One region of the Nocardioides terrisoli genome, then DNA from elsewhere that is predicted to be linked to it. Evidence: predicted binding sites of a transcription regulator. Region 1 holds the regulator's gene; the other holds the start of a gene.
The links. The regulator LexA, encoded in region 1, represses DNA repair genes until DNA is damaged. The targets are predictions, from matches to a motif close to TCGAACANNTGTTCGA.
Positions count from the first base shown of each region.

Region 1 (4,491 bases):
AGCGTGGTCGAGCACGAACCACTGGTTCAGCGCGTTCTCCCAGGCGATGCCGAGCACCTGCTCGACGTCGAGCAGCTTGGCGGCCCGCTCCCGCGCCGGGGCCAGGTCGTTGCTGGCGAGCAGACGGGATGCGGAGTAGGCGACGTAGAGGAAGCCGATCAGGGCCAGCTCAGCGATGCCGTGACGCCAATGGAACCGGCGTCGGGCGGCCACCGCCACCGGCACCGGGGTCTCCTGCATCTCCAGGGTCACAACAGTGAAAGATAGCGGGTACGGCGGTGCCCGGCACAGCCGTTTTTTGCGCGCTGACCTGCGAAAACGATGATGCGACACGATTTCGGAAACGAGTGGCTCGAAAAGGCGGAGCCGTGCACGACGAAGGGGCCGGGATCAGACCCGGCCCCTCCGTCGTGGGTGATGCTCGTCGATCCGGTGTTGCCTACTGGCCGGCGACCGCGTCCAGCCACGCCTGCCCGTTGGGCGAGCCGACGCCGGTGACGTCGTCGTAGCCGTTGCGGACGTGGATGGTCAGGTCGCCGTCGTCGCCGAACCCACGCACCGAGTAGACGTACCCGGCACTGCCGTCCACCCCGTTGACGTAGTCAGCACGCACTGCGCCCGGGTAGGTCGCCTTGTCGGCAGTGGTGATGTCGTACGACGCGCTCCGCGCGTTGTACAGCACCGGGTTGGCCAGACCGAACGGGTGACCTGCCTGCTGCATCGCCAGCGCCAGCATGCCGGCGTACAGCGGAGACGCCAGGCTGGTGCCTCCGATCCGGTACTCCGAGTAGGCCGCGTGACCGTCGGGGAAGGACTGGGTCTGCCCCACCAGCATGCCGGTCGTCGGGTCGGCCAGCGCCGACACGTCGGGAACGGCGCGCATCGGCGCACCACCGTAGGTCTGGCTGATGGAGCTCGGCACCACGCCGGCCTGGTAGGACGGCTGCGCGAACAGCCTGCTGGTGCCGCCGCCGGCGCCGTACAGGTAGAACGGAGTGCTCCAGGTGCCGTCGGCGTTCAGGGTCTGCTTCTCGGTCTCCCAGCCCAGCTCGAACTGTCGGCTGTCGCCCTGGTCCACGCCCAGCGCGGTGCCACCGACCGCGGTCACCAGCGGGCTCGAGGCCGGCCAGTCAGGGGTCGGGGTGGCGCCGTCGACGCCGCCGGTCTCGTCACCGTTGTCACCGGAGGAGAACAGCAGGCTGATGCCCTCCGCGGCCGCCTGAGCCTGGGTGTCCAGCTGCGGCTTGATGTAGCCGGTGGGCAGTGCCTCGCCGCCGTACCCGTAGGAGTTGGTGACGATGTCGGCCAGGTGGTTGTCGACGACCTTGTTCATGATCGCGTCGAGGTCGCGGTAGTTGTTCGGAGCGCCGATGTAGACGATGTCGGCACCGGGAGCCATGGTGTGCGCGGCCTCGATGTCGAGGGTCTCCTCACCGGACCAGCCGCCCGGGTCCTGCTGCTTGTTGGTAGCCCGGTTGTAGGTGCCCGGCGGGACGATCTGGCTGAAGTGGCCCTTGATGCTCGGCAGGCCGTGCTTCGCGCTGTAGGTCTCCACGTCGGACACGATGGTCGGCGATGCGTAGGCGTCGATGACACCGATCGTGACACCCGAGCCGTCGTTGCCGCTGCTGATCGCGCCGCTCATGCCGTAGGCGCCCTGCAACTGCTTGCCGGCATAGCCGCACGGCGCGAACGCGTAGTCGGGCGTCGCCGGCAGCACGGTGCCGTCCGGGGTCGGCGTGTTGTCGACCGTCTTCTCGCCCCAGTAGGACGAGCATGGCTGCGCGTTCACGAACACCGGCGGCGGGGGAGCCGCCTTGTGCTGGATCGCAAGCGTCTGCGACTCGTCGAGACCGATCACCGCCTCGACGTGGGTGAGCGTGGACGGGATGCTCAGCGCGGTGGTGTTGCTGCGCACTGTCTGGCCCTGCACCTTGTACTCCGCGAAGGAGGTCTTGAACGCCGAGGCCGCCTGGCTGGCGGTGCCGGTCGCCTCGACGTACTTGCGGTTGCCGGGGACCGAGGTCACCTTGAAGCCCTGACCCTTCAGCCAGGACTCCACCGCGTTCACGGTGCTGGTGTTGGGCGAGAACTGCTGGTGGAACTGGGCGGGCGTGAGGAACTTGCCGTAGTCGGGACTGCCGGGGGTGGAGACCGACTCGGCGAGCTTCTGGGCGGCGTCACCGCCACGCCAGTCGAGGTAGACGCGGAAGTCGACAGGCTGCGAGCCGGGCGTGCTGCCGACCCTGTGCTGGGCCTTCGCCCAGGCCGGGGTGCTGCCGGGCAGGGTGCTTCGGCCGTTGCTGGCGGCCTGGGCCGGGCTGAGCAGGCCGGTAGTGGCGGCTGCGAGAGCTGCCGCCGCCGCGATCGCGGCGACGGACGGGGCAATTCTTGTCACAGGGGTTCTCCCTTTCCGAGAAATGTGGCCGTCCGAGCAACGGCCACAGGAAAAACTACCCCTATGTGACCCCGAGCACATCCCCTCGCCGCGATCGAGTTCTCAGGAGGACTTCAGCCGGTCGCGGACGTGACGCCGTAGCGGGGCACGCGTCGCTGGAGGCCGGCCAGGAGGGCACCTAGACCCGGCGGAGTACGGCGGTCACCTTGCCGAGAATGGTGGCGTGGGTGCCGTCGATCGGATCATAGGCGTCGTTGTGGGGGAGCAGCCAGACCTTGCCGGACTTGCGCTGGAAGGTCTTCACGGTGGCCTCGCCATCGAGCATCGCGGCCACGATGTCGCCGTTCTCCGCCGTCTGGGCCTGGCGGACCACCACGTAGTCGCCGTGGCAGATCGCTGCGCCGACCATCGAGTCGCCGGAGACCTCGAGCAGGAAGAGGGTGCCCTCGCCGACCAGTGACTTGGGCAGCGGGAAGACCTCCTCGACCTGCTCCTCGGCGAGGATCGGCACACCCGCGGCGATCCGGCCGACCAGCGGGACGTACTGAGCGCCGGGCACCGCGTCGCCGATCCCGGTCGGGTCGAAGCTCTCGTCGCCGGAGTCGGCGTGGGAGATCGCGCGACGGGCGGCCATCAGCTCGGGGATGAACACCTCCAGCGCCCGCGGACGGTTGGGGTCGCGCTTGATGAAGCCCTTCTTCTCCAGCACGCGCAGCTGGTGAGCGACGCTGGAGGAGCTGGCCAGGCCCACCGTGTCGCCGATCTCGCGGATGCTCGGCGGGTAGCCGCGGCGCTCGATCGACTCGCGAAGCGTGTTCAGGATGCGTTGCTGCCGAGGGGTGAGTCCGGTCGCGTCGGGCGCCGCGTCGGGCAGCGCGGTGACGGTTGCGTGTCGCTCCTTGGTGGCGTCCTTGTCGCCCTTGGCGCTGCGTGCGGGGCGCTTCGTGGTGCTCTTGGTGGCCATGGGTCAGACCGTAGACCGATTCCGGGCGGGGTTCAAACATGTGTTCGAACGGCGTGTCGGGTCACGCTCGGGGCCGTGGGCACCGAGCCATGCGTCGACGCGGCTCCTGCGGTCGGTCAGGCTGCTGCTGGACCGGTCGCCGGCCGGCGGCTCACTGCGACCACGGACGCGTGCGGGTCGGACGGCGCGTGCTCGGGACGGTCGGTGGAGACAGGCTCCGCGGGTTCGGCGCGGCCGCCGAGCACGACCCCCATGTCCAGTCCGTACGTCGTGGTGCCCCCGGGGCGGGACTCCCCGTGCTGCATCTCCCCGATCGAGGGACCGGACATCCCGGTGTCGACGGCGCGGACCTCGCCCTGCGCCAGGACCGACAGCGCGTCGGAACCGGCGAAGAGGTTCTCCTGGCGGCTCCGGTCGAGCCGGGAGAGTCGGCGGCGCCACTGCGACCACTCGGAGAACGAGCGCGCTCTGGCGACCCGAGTCGCCTCGCGGAACAGCCCGTCGGCTGCGTCGAAGGCGAGCTCGAGGTGGTGGTACGCCGTCTGGCGTACCGGCAGTGGGGCCTCCAGGCGGACAAGGAGGTCCAGCTCGGCCCGGCACCGCTCGACGCGAACCAGCGCTTCGTCGACGCGGGCGACCAGGTCCTCGGTGACGCCGGGCTGCGCGGCGCGGTCGTGCCTCCAGCGGCGGGCGAGCCTGCTCATCGAAGGCCGGCCTTCGTCTGACGCACCACGCGCTCGCCGCTCCTGAGTCGATGGTGCTGTGCGATCGAGACGATCATCATGTCCGCGTTCCCTTCCCCTTCTTTTCTACAAGGCTGGTAGTGGAAAAGAAAGGGACCTTCGTCCTCACCCCGGCTCGATCTCCGGCTCGATCTCGGCGATGCACAGTGAGGGCTCGACGAACGGGAGCAGCCGGCCGGTCCGCATCGGTGCCCGCATCTTCTCCAGCGCGCCCTGCATCAGGCCGAGATGGACCGAGCAGACGACGTCGGGCCGGTCGGCGGCGACCTCCCGGAAGGGACAGTGCTCCAGTCGGATCTGGTTGCCGTCGCTGCGCCGTGGAGCGAAGCCGACGTCGTCGAGGAGCGCGGTCAGCTGGTTGACCGCATCCTCGGCGGCAGTCTCAC
Region 1 covers NZ_CP134227.1:1,689,569-1,694,059, reverse strand. Annotated here, with positions in the region: gene Q9R13_RS08065 (phosphatase PAP2 family protein) at 1-252, opposite strand, end outside; gene Q9R13_RS08060 (S53 family peptidase) at 440-2,398, opposite strand; gene lexA (transcriptional repressor LexA) at 2,577-3,362, opposite strand; gene Q9R13_RS08050 (hypothetical protein) at 3,479-4,066, opposite strand; gene Q9R13_RS08045 (helix-turn-helix transcriptional regulator) at 4,211-4,491, opposite strand, start outside.

Region 2 (4,491 bases), 1.7 Mb from region 1:
AGACCCACCGCGAGCGAGGGGCTCATCTACCACGTCCGGGCGTTCGCCCCGACGTACGACGCCAACGTGCTCAACCACGCGGGTACCCCCGTGGGCCAGGCGGTCACCGCGATGACCGACCTCCCTGCCCACCTTCCACCGGTGATCGCGCGGGTCGCACGCCGGGTGACGCGAGGCGCGACCACGGAGTATCAGCAGGCGGTGGCGCTGCAGGACTGGTTCCGCACCAAAGGCGGGTTCACCTACTCCACGGCGCCCGCGCCCGGCTCGGGGATGGACCTGCTCGCCAAGTTCGTCACGACGCAGCGGATCGGGTACTGCGAGCAGTTCGCCGCCGCGATGGCGGTGATGGGGCGCACCCTGGGCATCCCCAGCCGCGTGGTCGTCGGGTTCCTGCGGCCCAGCGGACCGCCACCGGGGCCGGGTCAGGAGCTGTTCACCAGCGACGACCTGCACGCCTGGCCCGAGTTCTACTTCGCCGGCTCCGGCTGGGTGACGTTCGAGCCGACGCCATCACCACGGACCGGCGAGGCGCCGGCCTACACCCGGCAGCGGCTGAGCAACAAGCCCGAGACGCTACCGACGCAGCGCCCACAGCCGACCCGGAAGGCCAACCCTCGCCCTCGGCTCCCGCAGCACGCGGCCGCGTCGACGCACCACGGCAGCAGCTGGCCGGCGCTGGCGTGGTTGCTCGGCCTCGCGGCGCTCGCGCTGCTGTGCTCGGTGCCGCGGGCGATCCGGTCCCGGCAGCGCCGTAGCCGGATGGCACCCACCACAGACCCGGTCCGGCTGGCCCGCGGCGCATGGCAGGAGCTGCGGGCGACCGCGATCGACCACGGGGTCGGCTGGGCGGATCGTCGGTCGCCGCGGCAGGCGTTGTCGGTGCTGCGCTCCCGGGTCACGGCGGATCCGGATCTGGTGGCACGCCTCGAGCAGTTGACCACGTTCATCGAGCGCGCGCGCTACGCCCGCGCCTTCGAGATCGACGAGAACGAGGCCGAGCAGGTCCGCCACACTGTCGGGACCTGGTCGGCGGAGATCGCCGGCCGGGTCTCGCCGCGCAGTCGCCGGCGGGCGCGCTGGTGGCCGCCGTCCCTGGTCGACCGCGGACGGTCGGACCCGGTGACCATCACGGACGACGTGGCCGCGCAGGTCTGAGCGGTCTGCGGCCGCCGATCAGCAGACGCCGTGGCTCAGTATCCCTGACTGCGACGACGGTTCCAGCGGTGCTCCATCCGCTGCATGAAGGAACCCGAGCCGGACTGCTTGCGCTGCCGGCGCGGTCGCTTGCCACCGTGGACCAGCCGGAACGGGCGGCCACCGTGGTGATGGTCATCGCCGATGTCGAAGGGGTGGTCGGGGACGGGGGGCTCGTGCGGTGCGTGCCGGCCGCGCCACGCACTCAGGCCGAGCGTCGCGGAGGCCAGCATCACCACGAAGCCGAGGATGCCGACCCAGGGCTTGGGCAGCATCACGCCGCCGAGGAGCAGAGCGACCCCGCCGAGGAACACCACGCCAGCGGCGAGGGCGCGGATCCGCGCGGTGCGCTCGAGGGTGCGGCCCTGGAGCGCGGAGACGAACTTCGGGTCCTCGGCCGCGAGGGCGCGTTCCATCTGCTCCAGCAGACGCAACTCCTCTTCCGAGAGCGGCACGACTTCCTCCACTGGCTCGATGACTCACTGGCTCGATGACTGCCTGTCCTCCCAGTCTAGGCGCGCAATCGCCGCTGCGGTAGCCACGTCCGCGCAATCGATGGTCGAACATGCCGTCGGTCCGCGACATGCCTCCCGACCAGCCGTCGCGGCGCGATCAGGAGTGGGTCAGCACAGCGTCAGCGCTTGCTGCAGAGCAGGTGCAGTTGCGTGGCCAGGGTGCGGAACTCCGGACGCTCGGCGACGTCGCGCTCGAGATCGAGCAGGGCCTCGGCCGCACCCGGCTCGAGATCGAGGAGGGTCGAGGGGACCAGGTCGGCGAACACGCGCACGCCATGCACCGCATCGACGGTGAAGCCGGCGTCGACCAGCAGCGTCGTGCACTCGTCGGCGGTGAACCGGCGCTCCCCCGACGCGCGGTCGACACCGGCGAGCAGCTCTCGGGCCTGGCCGAAGTGGCCGGCCATCGCTCGGGCCAGCACCGCGGCATGCCGTTGTCCGACCAGCAGGCTGAGCGTCCCGCCCGGACGCACCACCGAGGCCACCGTGGACAGCGCCCCCGCCGCGTCGTCGAGCAGGCCGAGCACGCCGTGGCACAGCACCAGGTCGGCCGAGGCGGCTCCGACGAGCTCGGCCAGATCGGCGACGTCGCCCTGTCGACCCACCACACGATCGGTGACGCCGGCCTCCTCGGCCCGCCTCGCCGCGGCGGCCAACGCGTCTGGACTCGGATCGACGACCGTGACCTGGTGCCCGAGCTCGGCGATGCGTACGGCGAAGCCGCCGGTGCCACCACCGAGGTCCACCACTGCCTGGCCGGGGGTGGCCAGCGCGACGCTGGAGCGCAGCGCCTCCCAGACCACCGCGCTGCGCACCGCGCTTCGGCGCGCGAGCGGGCGCTCGATCGGCCGATCGGCGGAGGGCTCCGTGGGCACCATGCCCACAGACTAGGGCTCGGCCCGGTGGCCCGCCGGGTCAGGCGACCTGGATGGGCAGATGGGTGGTCAGACCGAGCATGGTCTCGACGAGGGCCAGGAAGCGGTCCGCGTCGCGGACCAGGTCATCTGCCTCGCGTGCGCTGACGGCGCGCCTGGATCCCGCCTCCGCCGCGGCGCGCTTCGGGGCACCGGCCGCGAAGAAGGTCGCCCACTCGGCGAGCTCCGGGGCGACCTCGGCCAGCAGCACCCACGCGTTGGTCTGCCGCCGTCGACCCGCAACGACCGGCTGCGCCCGGGCCGCCAGCAGCGCAGCCGTGGCGCGCAGCGCGGCGACGTGGGCCAACGCATAGCGCTCGGGGACGTCGGCCGAGGTGATCGCCTCACGCAACGAGGTCGCCGCGCGCTCGAGATAGGCATGGGTCGCCGCGGGCAGGTAGAGCGGGCGGGCCCACCTGTCCTCGTGGCCGTCGTGTCGTCGTGTCGCCTGCTGCTCGTCGCCCTGGGTGTACACGGTCTCTCCCTTCGAAGCTACGGATCCGGCGACCCCAGCCGGTGGCCCCGGCGAGGGGCGGGGGTCGAGGTCGTCCCTCGCCGGGGACCTGTTCGAACAGATGTTCGAACAAGGCAGACGTTACACCTTCCCGGGGACAGTCGGTCAAGGGCGACCCCGTCGCTAGGCTCACCCCCATGGCCGAGCACCCGTCGATCACGAACTTCCGCGCCCGACTCGAGGAGGTGGAGGGACGCCCGGTCGAGGAGGGACGCATCGTCGTGCTGCCCGACTCGGTGCACACCGCCCAGCTCGCTGCAGATGCCCTCGGCTGCGAGGTCGGCGCCATCGCGAACAGCCTGCTCTTCGCCGCGACGGACGGGTCCGGTGCCGACGAGCCGGTGCTGATCCTCACCTCGGGTGCGCACCGCGTCGACACCGAGAAGGTCGCCGCCGAGCAGGGATGGGGCAGTCTGCGCAGAGCCAGCGCCGCGTTCGTCCGTGAGCACACCGGGCAGGTCATCGGCGGAGTCTCGCCGATCGGCCACCCCCGGCCGGTGCGCACCTTCCTGGACCCCACCCTGCGTCAGTACGACGTGGTCTGGGCAGCTGCCGGGCACCCGGCGGCCGTGTTCCGCTCGACGTACGACGAGCTGCAGGCGATGACCGGCGCCACGGAGATCACCGTCAACTGACCGGCCGCCGACCGCCCACCGAGGAGCAAGCATGGAGATCTGGATCAACCCGGCGTGCAGCAAGTGCCGAACCGCGAAGGCGGCACTCGACGAGGCCGGCATCAGCTACACCGAGCGCCGCTACCTCGACGACCCGCCCACGGTCGCCGAGCTGGCCGAGGTGCTGGACCGGATGGGGCTGCAGCCCTGGGACATCGCGCGGCCCAAGGAGACCGCGGCGGCGGGCATCGTCCTTCCCCGGGACCCCGAGCACCGCGAGGAGTGGCTGGCCGCGATGGCGGCCGACCCCGCCACGATCCAGCGACCCATCATCACCGCCGACGACGGCACCACGGCGGTCGCACGCGACGAGGAGACCCTCGCCCGCTTCATCGGCTGAGCCCCGCGACGCCGTCGCGGGGCGCGGACCCTCCCCCGTGGGGATCCGCGCCCCGCACCATGACTGACGCGCCAGGTCTCGGAAAGGTTGCTCCGGCCGACGAACTTTCTCTCCACGGGTGACGCGGCCGCCCGCACCCGGCCACGCGGGCCGCACTACGCTCGGGCGGGTGACCGCCCTTCCGGACCTGCTGCTGTCCGCCTCCGCGCCCGCAGGGGGCTGACGGCGTGGCCGACGTGGTGGTTGTGGGCGGTGGGTTCGGCGGGATGGCGAGCGCTGCCCGGCTCGCGAAGCTCGGTCATGGGGTGACGCTTCTCGAGGCCTCCCCCGGACTCGG
Region 2 covers NZ_CP134227.1:4,214,360-4,218,850, reverse strand. Annotated here, with positions in the region: gene Q9R13_RS20155 (transglutaminase family protein) at 1-1,158, shown strand, start outside; gene Q9R13_RS20150 (DUF3040 domain-containing protein) at 1,194-1,652, opposite strand; gene Q9R13_RS20145 (methyltransferase) at 1,832-2,590, opposite strand; gene Q9R13_RS20140 (SAV_6107 family HEPN domain-containing protein) at 2,628-3,101, opposite strand; gene Q9R13_RS20135 (YbaK/EbsC family protein) at 3,278-3,775, shown strand; gene Q9R13_RS20130 (ArsC/Spx/MgsR family protein) at 3,807-4,154, shown strand; gene Q9R13_RS20125 (phytoene desaturase family protein) at 4,382-4,491, shown strand, end outside.
Region 2: Q9R13_RS20140 (SAV_6107 family HEPN domain-containing protein) is a predicted target of LexA. The motif match lies at 3,194-3,209, and genes of this name have one in related genera.